DNA from 2 places in the Mesorhizobium sp. Root695 genome. Region 1 is predicted to be linked to the other one. Evidence: predicted binding sites of a transcription regulator. Region 1 holds the regulator's gene; the other holds the start of a gene.

What was found. Region 1 encodes HrcA, which represses chaperone genes, less so after heat shock. Its sites were predicted from a motif close to GTTAGCACTCNCNNNNNGNGAGTGCTAAC; they were not measured.
Region 2: groES (co-chaperone GroES) is a predicted target of HrcA. The motif match lies at 5,346-5,374, and genes of this name have one in related genera.

Annotation. Positions count from the first base shown of each region.
Region 1 covers NZ_LMHO01000010.1:53,413-60,897, forward strand. Annotated here, with positions in the region: gene hemW (radical SAM family heme chaperone HemW) at 1-606, opposite strand, end outside; gene rdgB (RdgB/HAM1 family non-canonical purine NTP pyrophosphatase) at 603-1,250, opposite strand; gene ASD99_RS11670 (VOC family protein) at 1,250-1,660, opposite strand; gene rph (ribonuclease PH) at 1,671-2,387, opposite strand; gene hrcA (heat-inducible transcriptional repressor HrcA) at 2,566-3,648, shown strand; gene ASD99_RS11685 (hypothetical protein) at 3,731-3,928, shown strand; gene ASD99_RS11690 (PQQ-dependent sugar dehydrogenase) at 4,030-5,382, shown strand; gene ASD99_RS11695 (LysE family translocator) at 5,493-6,110, shown strand; gene cysK (cysteine synthase A) at 6,290-7,270, shown strand; gene ASD99_RS11705 (glutathione S-transferase family protein) at 7,400-7,485, shown strand, end outside.
Region 2 covers NZ_LMHO01000013.1:116-7,600, reverse strand. Annotated here, with positions in the region: gene ASD99_RS15105 (AraC family transcriptional regulator) at 48-881, shown strand; gene ASD99_RS15100 (DSD1 family PLP-dependent enzyme) at 886-2,031, opposite strand; gene ASD99_RS15095 (D-arabinono-1,4-lactone oxidase) at 2,028-3,308, opposite strand; gene ASD99_RS15090 (MFS transporter) at 3,321-4,508, opposite strand; gene ASD99_RS15085 (TetR/AcrR family transcriptional regulator) at 4,634-5,260, shown strand; gene groES (co-chaperone GroES) at 5,437-5,733, shown strand; gene groL (chaperonin GroEL) at 5,796-7,454, shown strand.

The sequences.
Region 1 (7,485 bases):
CTCGATGGTCAGCTGGTAGAGCGAGAGGTGGTCAGCCGCATGGCCGATCGCCTGTTCGAGTTCCGATGCCCAAGCCTCCGGCGTCTGGCCGGGCCGCGCATAGATGAGATCAAAGGAAAGCCTTGGGAATATTTCCCGCGCCAGCCCGATGGCGTGCAGGGCCTCACCGACATTGTGCAGCCGGCCGAGGAAGCGCAAATCCTTGTCGTTCAGCGCCTGCACGCCAAGCGACACGCGATTGACGCCAGCCGCCCGGTAGCCGCGAAATCGTTCGGCTTCGACCGAGGACGGATTGGCCTCCAGCGTCACTTCGATGCCGTCAGGCACTGTCCAGTTCTTCGCCACCGCGTCCAGAACCCTGGCCACCGTTTCCGGCTTCATCAGCGACGGCGTGCCGCCGCCGAGAAAAATGCTGGTCACCTCGCGCGGCCCGGTGCGCTCGCGCATCGTCGCCAGCTCGGCCTCGAAGGCACTGGCGAAGCGGTCCTGGTCGACCGGCTGGTGGCGGACATGGCTGTTGAAGTCGCAATAGGGGCACTTGGCCGCGCAGAACGGCCAATGGACATAGACGCCGAAGCCGGGCGTCCGGTCGAGCAGCATGCTCATGCCGAGCCCAATCTCGCTTTGGCGAATTTCTGGAAGGCGCGGGCGCGGTGCGACAGCGCCGTCGGCTGGCCAGGTTTCCAGCCATGCTTTTCCTCGGCGCTCATCTCGCCAAAAGTTTTTTCGAAGCCATCGGGCAAAAACACCGGATCATAGCCGAAGCCGAGCTCGCCACGCGGCGGCCAGACCAGCGTGCCTTCGGCCTCGCCGCGATAATATTCCGCCTCGCCGTCGGGAAACGCCAGGCAGATGACGGCGACAAAGCGGCCCTTGCGCTGTTGCGGCAAGGCCGCGCCGACTTCCTGCAACGCCACTTCGGTGCGCTGCATGGCCATGGCGAAATCGCGCGCGCCGTCAGGGGTTTCGGCCCAGTTGGCGGTGTAGACGCCGGGCGCGCCGTCGAGCGCGTCAACGCACAGGCCGGAATCGTCCGACAGCGCCGGCAGGCCGGTCGCCTTGGCGGCGGCGAACGCCTTGATGTAGGCGTTCTCCTCGAAGGTGGTGCCGGTCTCATCCGGCTCCGGCAGGCCATACTCCTTGGCCGATTTCGCTTCGAAGCCGAACGGCCCCATCAGGTCGGCGAATTCGCGCAGCTTGCCGGCATTGTGGCTGGCGACGACGATCTTCTTGCCATCAAGAGAATGCATCAAAGGCCCCAGATTCTTGGCTCGGCAAATTCGATCGAATTGCCCGAGGGGTCGCGTATATAGATCGAACGGCCGCCCTGCGGCCACTCGAATTCGCTTTCGATGGCGACCTTCTTCGCCTCGAGATGCGCTTTCCAGCGCATAATTTCGTCGGCGCTGGCCGCAAAGCAGAGATGGCCCTGGCCGACCGTGCCGTGCGGCGGCACCGGCAGCTTGGCGTCGGGCGCCGGCGGGATTTTCGTTGCCTCGGCATTGAAGATGAGCAGCACGCCCGGTCCGCAGCGGAAGAAGAGGTGCCTGCCGTCGACCTTGCCGAGCAGGTTTAGGCCGAGGATGCCGACATAGAATTCTTCCGCCGCCGCAAGATCGGTGACGTAGAGGGCGGATTCCAGGATGGCGGAGGGAGTCACCAGAAAGCCGTCAAGCCACTGCCATCTGCTGCAGGCTGACCAGGCGCTGGATGCCTTTCTTGGCCAGGCCCATCAAGTCCGCGAACTGCTCTTCCGAGAAAGGTTCGCCCTCGGCGGTGCCCTGGATCTCGACGATCCCGCCCTTGCCGGTCATGACGAAATTGGCGTCGGTGCCGGCCGAAGAATCCTCGATATAGTCGAGATCGATGACCGGCTGGCCGTCATGGATGCCGCAGGAGATCGCCGCGACATGGTCCTTCAGCACCTTGGCGACGCTGGCCATCTGGCGGGCTTCCATCCAGCGCAGGCAGTCATACAGCGCCACCCAGCCGCCGGTGATCGAGGCGGTGCGGGTGCCGCCATCGGCCTGGATAACGTCGCAGTCGACGGTGATCTGCTGCTCGCCCAACGCCTGCAAGTCGACCACGGCGCGCAAGGAGCGGCCGATCAGCCGCTGGATTTCCAGCGTGCGGCCGCCCTGCTTGCCGGCTGAAGCCTCGCGGCGCATGCGTTCGCCAGTCGAGCGCGGCAGCATGCCGTATTCCGCCGTCACCCAGCCCTTGCCGGAATTGCGCATCCAGCCCGGCACTTTTTCCTCGAGGCTGGCCGTGCACAGGACATGCGTGTCGCCGAACTTCACCAGGCATGAGCCTTCGGCATGCTTGGAGACGCCGCGCTCGAAGGAGATGGCGCGCATTTCGTCGAATTGGCGTTTGGAGGGGCGCATTCTGGCTGCTTTCTTGTCATTCTTTCGGAATCTTGGCCGGCTTGTAACCACATGGGAGGCGTGGCGCAAAGGAAAATGGCCTGACGATCTGACACAGACACCGGGTGATCTCACAAAGACACCGGGTTGCGCCGGCCGTAGTGAAGTCTATATCCTTGGGCCGGAGGTTTTTGGCCGTATGACCAAGGCAGTCGATCCCGGTTCGCAGTCGCCCGCGCTTCAGTCGCTCGACATGCGTTCCCGCGACATCTTCCGGCGCATCGTCGATTCCTATCTCAGGGACGGTGAACCAGTCGGATCACGCAGCCTGTCGCGCATCCTGCCGTCCTCGCTGTCGCCGGCGACCATCCGCAACGTGATGAGCGATCTCGAGCATCTCGGCCTGATCTACGCGCCGCACATCTCGGCCGGCCGGCTGCCGACGCAAGCCGGCCTGCGTTTCTTCGTCGATGCCTTCATGGAGCTTGGCGACCTCTCCGACGAGGAGCGCCGCGCCATCGAGGCACAGGTTCGCGCGTCCGGCTCCGGCGCGACGCTCGAGCACATGCTGACCGAGGCCAGCCAGATGCTGTCGGGCATGTCGCGCGGCGCCGGCCTGGTGCTGGCCGCCAAGAACGAGGTGGCGCTGAAGCACATCGAATTCATCCAGCTTGAGCCGACCAAGGCGCTGGCGGTGCTGGTGTCGCAGAACGGCGACGTCGAAAACCGCGTCGTCGAGCTGCCCGCCGGCATCACCGTCTCGCAACTGCACGAGGCCTCGAATTTCCTCAACGCCCATATCCGCGGCCGCACGCTGGCCGAGGCGCGGATCGAGATCGCCCGCATCAAGGAAGAAACTAGGGCCGCACTCGACACGCTGTCGCAGGACCTGGTCGAGAAAGGGCTGGCGGTGTGGGCCGGCGCCGACAGCGGCCTGCCGGCGCGGCTTATCGTGCGCGGCCGCGCCAATCTGCTCGAAAACGTCACCGCCCAGGCCGACATCGAATTGCTGCGGCATTTGTTCGAGGACATGGAGACGCAGGACGGGCTGATCCAGCTGCTCGACCTTGCCGAGGAAGGCTCGGGCGTGCGCATCTTCATCGGCTCGGAAAACAAGCTGTTCTCGCTGTCGGGCTCGTCGCTGGTGGTTGCGCCTTATCGCGACAAGGAAGCCCGCGTCATCGGCGCGCTCGGCGTCATCGGCCCGACCCGGCTGAACTATGCCCGCATCGTGCCAATGGTCGACTATACGGCGCAGCTGATTTCCCGCATGCTGCGCTAAGGTGTTGATATTCAGGTGATGCCGGCCTGACCTGAATCTGAACACCTTGGATCCAAACCTAAGGCTGCTGAGGAGAAAAAGAATGGCGCTCGAAGAACTCAAGGCCCGGATCAGCCTGTTGCTGGAGGAGATGGTCAACCAGCCGGAAGACCAGCACGAGATCCAGGAGCAGCTGCGCGAAAAACTGCGGGAAATGCGCGCCATGGGCCTGCCGCTGCCGGCCGATCTCGTCGCACTCGAAAAACGCCTCGACGACGATTTCTACGCTGCCGGAACCTGAACCGGAAATCGGACCTTCGCTTCCTTCAACTCATCGTGGGCTGCGGAACGATCGGCGAAACCGCCCGTTCCTGTCTTCACGGCTAAATATGGGAGGGCAGGATGATCCGTTTCGCCGGTCTGGCTATTTCCGCCGCCCTGTTTGTCACCGCAACAGCATTTGCCCAGCAGGCGGACGAGCCGGTGCTGAAAGGTGCGGCCGCTTTTGGCGACTGGCGTGCCGACAGGCCAGGAGTGCGCCGTCTGATCAGGCCGAACGATCTGCCAAAACCTTACGTCACCAAATCCGCCTCGAACAGCGCCGGCCTCGCCGAAAGGCCGGCGGGTGCCAAGCCCAAGTTGCCGCCGGGCTTCTCGGCAGAGCTGATCGCGTCGGGCATCGACAATCCGCGCGTCGTGCGTGTGGCGCCGAATGGCGACCTGTTCGTCGCCGACAGCGAGGCCAACCAGGTCCGCGTCTATCGCCTGGCCGAGGGCAGCGCGAAGCCGGCGCAGGACGGCATCTTTGCCGGCAACCTCAACCAGCCCTATGGAATTGCCTTCTATCCCCCGGGCAATGACCCGCAATGGGTCTATGTCGCCAACAGCGACAGCGTCATGCGCTTTGCCTACCGCAAGGGCGACCTGAAAGCCGCCGGCGAAGCTGAAACCATCGTCGACAACATCCCTGCCAGTCATCACTGGACGCGCGACATTGCCTTCTCGCCGGACGGCAAGACGCTCTATCTGTCGGTCGGCTCGGGATCGAACGTCGCGCAGGATATGGGCAAGGAACCGAAGGGCGGCCTCGACGCCTGGGCGAAGTCTCAGCCGCTCGGCGCCACATGGGGGTCCGAGGACGGCCGCGCCGATGTGCTGGCCTTCGACCCCAACGGCAAGAACGGTCGCATCGTCGCCACCGGGCTGCGCAACTGTTCGGGCATGACCGTGCAGCCGGCAACCGGCGCGCTGTGGTGTGTCGTCAATGAGCGCGATGGGCTCGGCGACAATGTACCGTCTGAATATGCAACCGTGGTCAAGGACGGCGCCTTCTATGGCTGGCCCTGGTACTATATCGGCAACAACGAGGATCCGCGCAGCAAGGGCGAGCGGCCCGACCTTGCCGGTAAGGCGACCACTCCCGATGTGCTGATGCAGGCGCATTCGGCGCCGCTCAACATCGCCTTCTACGACGGGAAGACCTTTCCGGCCGAATACCAAGGCGACGCCTTCGTCGCTTTGCATGGTTCATGGAACCGCGGCAACAGGACCGGCTACAAGGTGGTACGGTTGCTGTTCAGGGACGGCAAGCCAACCGGCGAATATGAGGATTTCATCACCGGCTTCGTCGTCTCCAACGACGAGGTCTGGGGCCGACCGGTCGGCGTGGCGGTGGCGAACGACGGCGCGCTGATCGTGACCGAGGACGGCAACGGCACCATCTGGCGCGTCACCCATGGCGACGGTCGGTCCTGACCGCAAATCCGCGCATCGGCGTGGTGCAATCGAATCCGACGCCAGGGAATTCACGCCGGGCGGACTTGTGCGGACGGTGTCACAACAGCGCCGCGCGCAAGGCCGCAACCATGACCCTCACCGGATTCCGCGCCTACAGTGCCGCTCTCGGCATCGCCGCCGCGATTCCTGGTCCCGGCATCACCGCGCTTGTCGCGCGGGCGCTCGGCTCCGGCTTTCGCACGTCGCTGGCGATGTCGTTTGGCCTGATGGTTGGCGACATCACCTATCTGATCGTCGTGGCGCTCGGTCTCGCCTTCGTCGCGCAGAGTTTCGGCATGGTTTTTCTCGCCATCAAATGGCTCGGCGTCGCCTATCTCGCCTTCCTCGGCTGGCGCTTCTGGAACAGCGGCATCACGCCCGAGACCGTCGAGGCCAGGAAAGGCAAAAGCGGGCTGCTGTCGAGCTTCGTCGCCGGCCTGACCGTCACGCTCGGCAATCCGAAGACGATGATCTTCTATCTCGCCATCACGCCGACCATCGTCGACCTGAAGACCATCACGCTGGCCGATTACGGCATTCTCGTCGCGCTGACGGTCGTCGTGCTTCTGGTGGTGCTGGTGCCATATCTGGCGCTGGCCGCCAAGGCGCGCTGGTTTCTGAAATCGCCGCGCGCGCTCAAGGCGCTGAACCGCACGGCCGCCGGCTTCATGGTCGGTGCTGCTGCGGCGATTGCCGCCCGCCAGTAGAGGGCTTTTGGCCAAAGCATTTTGCAAACAGGCTTTTTCGGGAAATGATTTTCCGGGACGAGGGCGTTTTAGACACAGGCCCCACTCGGATATTTTCGGCTGACAGCTTATGTTGCGCGGCTGAAGGCCCTATCTTGCCGGCTGCAATGCCACTGCCTGAAATTCTGGGAGCGAAACCAATGAACAAGCCCGCCACATCAGCCCGCGTGCCCGGCCGCGGCCGCGTCTACGATTCCATCACCGACACGATCGGCGACACGCCGCTGGTGCGGCTCGACAAGTTCGCTAAGGAAAAGGGCATCGTCGCCAATCTCATCGCCAAGCTCGAATTCTTCAATCCGATCGCTTCGGTCAAGGACCGTATCGGCGTGGCGATGATCGAGGCACTGGAGGCATCCGGCAAGATTTCTCCCGACAAGACCACGCTGATCGAACCGACGTCCGGCAACACCGGCATCGCGCTTGCCTTCGCCGCTGCCGCCAAGGGCTACAAGCTGATCCTGACGATGCCGGAAACGATGTCGATCGAGCGCAGGAAAATGCTGGCGCTGCTCGGTGCCGAGCTGGTGCTGACCGAGGGCCCGAAAGGCATGAAGGGCGCTATCGCCAAGGCCGACGAACTGGCAGCGACGATCCCCAATGCGATCATTCCGCAGCAGTTCGAGAATCCGGCCAACCCGGAAATCCATCGCACGACGACGGCTGAGGAAATCTGGAACGACACGCTTGGCGAGGTCGATATCTTCGTCGCCGGCATCGGCACCGGCGGCACCATCACCGGCGTCGGCCAGGTGCTGAAGAAGCGCAAGCCTTCGGTGCATGTCGTCGCTGTCGAGCCGGAATCCTCGGCGGTTCTGTCGGGCGGCCAGCCCGGCCCGCACAAGATCCAGGGCCTCGGCGCCGGCTTCGCGCCCAAAATCCTCGACACCACGGTCTATGACGAGATCGTCAAGGTGTCGAACGAGGATTCGGTCGCCAATGCCCGCCTCGTCGCCCGCCTCGAAGGCGTGCCGGTCGGCATCTCGTCGGGCGCCGCCCTGCAGGCGGCCATCGTCGTCGGCTCGCGGCCGGAGAACAAGGGCAAGAACCTTGTGGTGATCATCCCATCCTTCGCCGAGCGCTATCTGTCGACCATCCTGTTCGAGGGATTGGGATCGTAGTCCAACGCTTCTTCGTGACCAAGCTGGCCCGCTGAAAAACCGCCCGTGGCCGCGTCAGCGGCTTGAGCGCGACACCGCTTCCGGTTCATATCGCCCCCAGCCTGCTTTGCGCGGGCCGGGGAGGTATTCATGTACAAGCTCTACACCCGTCCGGGCAGCGGCGGCTTCGTCGTCGAGGCGGCGCTGGCGCTGGCCAACGCACCGTTCGAGCAGAT
Region 2 (7,485 bases), on a different contig from region 1:
ACCATGATCCTGCCACGTGTGAATCGAGCCATTTTAAAAGGAGCCCCATGAACCCGACCGAGAAAGCGCTGTGGTTCGTCGAGAGCCATCTGCCGGAGGCGATCTCGCTCGACGATGTCGCGCAAAGCAGCGGCGTGTCGCGTTTTCATGTGACGCGGGCTTTCGGGGCTGCAACCGGTCGCTCGGTGATGGGCTACATGCGCTCGCGCCGCTTGACCGAGGCGGCGCGCAAGCTGGCCGGCGGAGCGCCCGATATCCTCAGCGTCGCGCTCGATGCCGGCTACAACTCGCATGAGGCGTTCACCCGTGCCTTCCGCGATCAGTTCGGCACCACGCCGGAACTGGTGCGCGCGCAAGGCACACTCGACAAGCTCGACCTCGTGGAGCCGATCCTGATGGACCAGTCCTTTCTTGCCAACCTCGAACCGCCGCGTTTCGAGACCAGCCGGCCGTTCCTCATCGCCGGTCTCGGCGAACGCTACAGCTGCGAAACCAGCGCAGCCATTCCGATGCAATGGCAGCGCTTCGGCCCCTATATCGGCAACATTCCGGGCGAGACAGGCGACGTTGCCTATGGCGTCTGCGTCAACGGCGACGATGCCGGCAATTTCGACTACATTGCCGGCGTCGAAGTGTCGGACTTTTCCGACCTGCCCAAGGAATTCAGCCGGGTGCGCGTGCCGGCACAGAAATATGCGGTCTTCGCCCACCGCGAACACATCTCGACCATCCGCCGGACGGTAAACACCATCTGGAACAAATGGCTGCCGGCCTCCGGCCATGAGATTTCAGATGCGCCGGAATTCGAACGCTACGGTCCCGAATTCGACCCGCGCAGCGGCAATGGCGGGCTGGAAATCTGGATACCGGTGAAGGGGTAGACGATCACGCCATCGGCAGCGCCGGCCAGCGATCAGTGACCTTTCCGCCGGCAAACACCGCGATCGATCCGAATTGCTGCAGCACGGCCTCGCTCTGCGTCGGGCGCAAGAAGGCGTAGTCGCCTGGCCTTGCGGGCGCATCGGCCGGCAAGCCCATGAATTGCTGGTTGGAGGACAGGCCGAGCAAGCCGTTCGTCGTCATGCCTTGGGGGAACACCGGCTCGGCCATCCACTTGCCGCCATAGAGGTAGCAGCCCTTGCGGGGAAACCGGCCGATCGCCTGCAGCGCGCGGGTGACAGCCGGCGGGCCGGGCAGCATTGGCTCGACCACTTTCAGCATCGGCGTCGCGATAAAGGCCGCCGGCTGGAAGCCTTCGAGACCTGATGTATCGAAGTCGCTGGGCAGCACGAAGGCCGATCCCATCGACACTTCATTGGCGACACCGCCATGATGAAGCAGCGCGGTCTTGCTGCCGCCGATGTTCAGGATGCGGCGCTGGTCGGCCCCGAGACAAGCGACGAACGCCGTGGCCTGCGCCGACGCCTTTGCCAGGGCTTTCGTCGGCCCGCCGAACAGACCAGGAATGAGCGGCGCATGCGCCTCGTAGGCCATGACCCCTTCGCAATGCAGCCATTTGTGAGCATGGAGCGCGCTCAATGCCCTCGACAAGGTTTCGGGATCAGCAAACCCGCCGCGATGCAGCCCGACGTCGATCTCGAAAGCAATGCGCAGTTCGATGTCGAGTTCGGCAGCGAGCGCGCCGTACTCCGCCAGTCTCTCCTCGCTGTCGATCAGCCAGCAGACACGCGACCAGTCGGCGTCGGCTTTCACCAGCGCCGCCCTTGCCGCGTCGACCGGTATCGGCTTGCCATACAGAAGATCGGCATCCGGAAACGTCTTCAGCACCGCCTCGCTGATCGGCGGATGGAAGGTCATGACGTGATTGGTGCCAAGCGCCTTGCCGATATGCGCAAGCAGCGGCAGACAGGCGAGTGATTTGTCGACCAGCCGCACGGCAAGGCCGGGATCCAGTCTCCCCTTCACCAGAGCGATGTTGCTGTCCAGCCGGTCGCGATCGAGCAGCAGGCAGGGCTGGAAGATGCCGGCTTCCTTCAGCGCATCCGACAGGGTGGAAAAATAGGCGTTCATGTCTCGATGCCGAACAGGTCGGCCATGTAGGGCGAGACGAAGCGGTTTTCCGGATCGATGTCGCGGCGCACCGCCATGGCGTCGTCCCAGCGCGGGTAGAGCTTTTTCAGATCCGCCGCTTTCAGGCTGTGCATCTTGCCCCAATGCGGCCTGCCGCCATACCTGCGGAAGATCGGCTCGGCCGCCCGCATGAACGGCAGCGGATCGTTCGCCGCGTCATGGTGGATGGCGATCGAGCAGGTTAGCCTGTTGTAGAAGGGCGAGAGCCAGAATTGATCCGGTGCGACCGAGCGCACCTCCATCGGGAAATAGACCTCGGGAAAACGCTTCTCGGTCAGTTCGATGATCTCGGCCAGCGCCTTCGGTCCCTCCTCGAACGGCAGATGATATTCCATCTCGTTGAATTTGGTCTGGCGGTCACTGGCATAGACGTTGAGCCAGTCCTGCACATAGTCCTCGGCCGGCACTTTCGCGACGGCGCCCAGGATCAGTCGGCGGCGCAGCGATGGCAGCCAGGCAAGCGCGGTGCGCAGCCTGCGCAGCGTCCTCAAACCCGCCTCGTCTTGCTCCGGCGGGCGCGCGGTGGGTGCTGCGTCGCTGAGGTCGCTGGCTATGAACTGTGCATAGCCGGAAAACGGAATGTAGTAGAATTCGGCCGAGCGATGCGCGGCCATCATCATCTCGAAATCGCGCAGCATGTCGGCGATCGGCAGCACCCATTTGCGGCGACGCAGCCGGTAGGTCGCGATGTTGTTCAACGTCACTTCGCTGAGCACGCCGAAGGCGCCGAGCGCGACGCCGATGGCGTGGATCATGTCCTGATCCCCCGCCCGCTTGAAGTCGCGGACCTTGCCAAGCCCGTCGACGATCCGCACCGTCTCCAGCTGCGTGTGATAAGCGCCGAGTGTCGGTCCCGAGCCGTGCGTGGCGGTACCCAGCGCGCCGCCGATCGCCTGGCGGTCAATGTCGCCCATGTTGGGCAGGCCCTGGCCAATGCCCTGCAGGATGTGCATCAGCGGACCGAGCCGGGTCCCTGCCCGCACCCGCGCCTGATGTTTTTCGGCATCGTGCGAAACCAGCCCTTCCAGTCTTTCCAGGGACAGGATCGTGCCCTGCGATTTCACCAGCGGCGTGAAGGAATGACCGGCGCCAACGACGCGGACCGGGCCGGGTGCGGTACGAATGAGATCACCCAGTTCGCCGGCATCGCCGGGGCTGGCGATCAGCCGCGGTTCGGCAGTGACAAAGCCCGACCAGTTGCTCCAGCTGTTCGACATGGCGCCCCCAGTTCAGGCAACAGCGCGGCGACGCCGCGACACGAGAATGAACAGACCGAGCAGCGCCACGCTGGCTACGGTACTGGCGGCAGCAAATTCCGGCACCGGCCGGTAATCCTTGCCATCGATCAGCAGTGACGCCGCGATCGGCCCGATCGCCAGGCCGAACAGCTGGGCCGCCGGCACCAGCAGCACGGCGGTGCGCGTCTCGTCGGCGGTGATCGCCAGCCGGATCTGGTAGGGCACGATGAACAAGAGGATGAAGCCCATGACCAGAGCTGCGATCCAGAATGTGGTGAGGCCAGGTCCACCGGCCAGAACCAGGGAGCAGGCAAGCGCCACGACACCGATCGTGGCGATGGCAGCGCGATAATCGATGCGCGCCTCGAACACGGTGGCCGTCATTGCGCCCAGGACCTGCACGGCGAGGCTGGCCGAGACGATCAGGCCGACGGTGCGGCCATCGATGCCGTATTGTGCGCCAAGCGGCTCCAGAAAGGCCCAGACCGCGCCGAAGAACATGAAGTAGCAGAAGACCGACAGCAGCGCGGTGAGGGAAGGAACCGTCAGCACATTGGCCAGATTCTCGTCCTTGGGCAGGTCGGCATAGTCAACGGGTACGGTGAAGGCGACCGCCAGCGACGCCACGCAGACGACGGCAAGAACGATGAAGCCGCCTGCCGACCCGGCGGCCGGAATGACATAAAGCGCCAGCATCAGGGCAAGCGCGCATTGCGCCAGCGTCTGCATGGTGACGAAAAGGCCGCCGATGCGCTCGGCGCGCCGCGAACGGGCGATCAGTTCGGTGGCGACCGCGACCAGACCGCCTTCGGCGAGCCCGGCCAGGGCGCGGGCCGCAATCAGCGTGTTGGCGCTTGCGGCATGGGCCGTCCACACATTGGCCAGCGCCAGCAGCAACAGAAGGGCGGCGCTTTTCCAGCGCATGTTGTGTGCCGAGAGCAGCATCGCCACGACAGCTGAACCGATGGCAATGGCGATCATCTCGGCTGTGGCGACCAGCGCCAGTTCATCGCCGCTGACATGGCCCTCGGTGTAAAGGGCCCCGAGCAGCACGGGCTGCAGCCCGAGAATGAGCAGGCCGACCGAACCGATCCACAGGGCCGCGGCTAGCTGCCTGCCGGTCGGATTGCCGACCAGCCAGTCGCCATTGCCTGCGTGGCCGGTATCTGTCGAAGCCAAAGGCGCCTCCCAACGTCCTTGCCGTGCGGCAAAAAAGCTGACAACCTGTCAGCATTTCAGAAGCTGATACTTGATCATATTTCTTGTCAACCGGAATTTGAAAAACCCGTGCGAAAGATCGGTGCATGACGGACGTGAAGAGAATGGCGACCGAGCCCAGGCGCAGGCCCAAGCAGGAACGCAGCCGCGAGCGCATCGATGCGATCCTGTCGACGACCATGCGGCTGATCGGCGAGAAAGGCATCGACGCCGTCACCATGAAGGAGGTCGGCATGCTGGCGGGCGGGCCGATCGCCACCGTCTACCATTATTTTCCCAACAAATCGGCGATCCTGGCGATGCTCTATGAGCGGTTTTCAGAGGTCAGCCGCGCAAGGCTGACGGCGATCATCACCGACATCCGCGAAGCGAAGGACGTGATCGTGGCCGCCGACCGGCTGCTTGACGACTATCTCAGCCGCGTCGCCGGCGATCCGGCCATCCAGGATCTGCAGAACGCCATCCAGGCCGACAAGGCGCTCAAGAACCTCGACATCGCCGAAACCCGACACCAAGCCAAAATGTTCTGCGACCACGTCATCGCCCTGATCGAGCCTCAGAAGCGCGAGCAGTTCGAACGCACGGTTCTCCTGATCTTCCAGCTCGCCGGCGGTGTGGTGCGCCTGGCGCTTGCCGAGGGCGAAGCGGAAAGCCGCCGGACCATCGAAGATTATCGTTCGATCATTCACACGCAGCTGCGGTTGTTTCTGTAAGCCTCGATCCGTAGAAAAATTTCACACTCCCGGTCGGTGCCACGCGCCTTGACTCTGGCAGGCCGCCAGCCTATTTCAGCGCCACGTTAGCACTCGCCATTGGTGAGTGCTAACCACATGTCCGGCGCCGCCGGATGGAGGAACTGTTTCTCACCGTTCTCATCGAGGAAGAAAAAATGGCAAAGTCGAAGTTCCGCCCGCTTCATGACCGCGTGGTCGTTCGCCGGGTCGAATCCGAATCCAAGACCGCCGGCGGGATCATCATCCCGGATACGGCAAAGGAAAAGCCGCAGGAAGGCGAGATCATCGCCGTCGGCTCCGGCGCTCGCGACGAAGCTGGCAAGCTGGTCCCGCTGGACGTCAAGGCCGGCGACCGCATCCTGTTCGGCAAGTGGTCGGGCACCGAAGTCAAGCTCAATGGCGAAGACCTTCTGATCATGAAGGAATCCGACATCATGGGCATCATCGGCTGATTATCGGCCTCACCGTCAACTGAATTCCCGGGCTTACTCCAAGCCCTTGCCAGGAGCTAAAAATGGCTGCCAAAGACGTAAAATTCTCCCGTGATGCCCGCGAGCGCATGCTGCGCGGCGTCAACATCCTCGCCGACGCGGTGAAGGTCACGCTCGGCCCCAAGGGCCGCAACGTCGTCATCGACAAGTCGTTCGGCGCGCCGCGCATCACCAAGGACGGCGTCACCGTCGCCAAGGAAATCGAGCTTGAGGACAAGTTCGAGAACATGGGCGCGCAGATGGTCCGCGAAGTTGCTTCGAAGACCAACGACATCGCCGGCGACGGCACCACGACCGCAACCGTTCTGGCACAGTCGATCGTCCAGGAAGGCCACAAGGCCGTTGCCGCCGGCATGAACCCGATGGACCTGAAGCGCGGCATCGATCTGGCCGTGACCGAAGTCGTCGCGGCGCTCGGCAAGGCCGCCAAGAAGATCAAGACCTCCGAGGAAGTTGCCCAGGTCGGCACGATCTCGGCCAATGGCGACGAGTCGGTCGGCAAGATGATCGCGGAAGCGATGCAGAAGGTTGGCAACGAAGGCGTCATCACGGTTGAAGAAGCCAAGACCGCCGAGACCGAACTCGAAGTCGTCGAAGGCATGCAGTTCGACCGCGGCTACCTCTCGCCCTACTTCGTCACCAACGCCGACAAGATGGTTGCCGAGCTCGAGGACGTCTACATTCTCCTGCACGAGAAGAAGCTCTCCAACCTCCAGGCCATGCTGCCGGTTCTCGAAGCCGTCGTGCAGACCTCCAAGCCGCTGCTCATCATCTCGGAAGACGTCGAAGGCGAGGCTCTGGCCACGCTGGTCGTCAACAAGCTGCGTGGCGGCCTGAAGATCGCCGCCGTCAAGGCGCCGGGCTTCGGTGATCGCCGCAAGGCCATGCTGGAAGACATCGCCATCCTCACCGGTGGCCAGGTCATCTCGGAAGACCTCGGCATCAAGCTCGAGAACGTCGGCCTCAACATGCTCGGCCGCGCCAAGAAGGTGTCGATCTCCAAGGAGAACACCACCATCGTCGACGGCGCCGGCAAGAAGGCCGAGATCCAGGGCCGCGTTGCCCAGATCAAGCAGCAGATCGAAGAGACCACCTCGGACTACGACAAGGAGAAGCTGCAGGAACGTCTCGCCAAGCTGGCGGGCGGCGTTGCGGTGATCCGCGTCGGCGGTGCGACGGAAGTCGAAGTCAAGGAAAAGAAGGACCGCGTCGATGACGCCCTCAACGCGACCCGCGCGGCCGTCGAAGAAGGCATCGTTGCAGGCGGCGGCGTCGCGCTGCTGCGCGCTTCGGCCAACATCAAGGTCACCGGCGTCAATGCCGACCAGGCCGCCGGCATCAACATCGTTCGTCGCGCGCTGCAGGCTCCGGCCCGCCAGATCGCATCGAACGCCGGTGCGGAAGCATCGATCGTTGCCGGCAAGATCCTCGAGAACAAGGGCGCGACCTTCGGCTACAACGCCCAGACCGGCGAGTATGGCGACATGATCGCCATGGGTATCGTCGACCCGGTCAAGGTCGTGCGCACGGCGCTCCAGGACGCAGCCTCGGTCGCTGGCCTGCTGGTCACCACCGAAGCCATGATCGCGGAGGCTCCGAAGAAGGAGTCGGCTGGCGGCGGCGGTATGCCTGGCGGCATGGGCGGCGGCGGCATGGGCGGCATGGGCGGCATGGATTTCTAATCCAGCCCTAGTAGCCTTCAGATACGGAAAG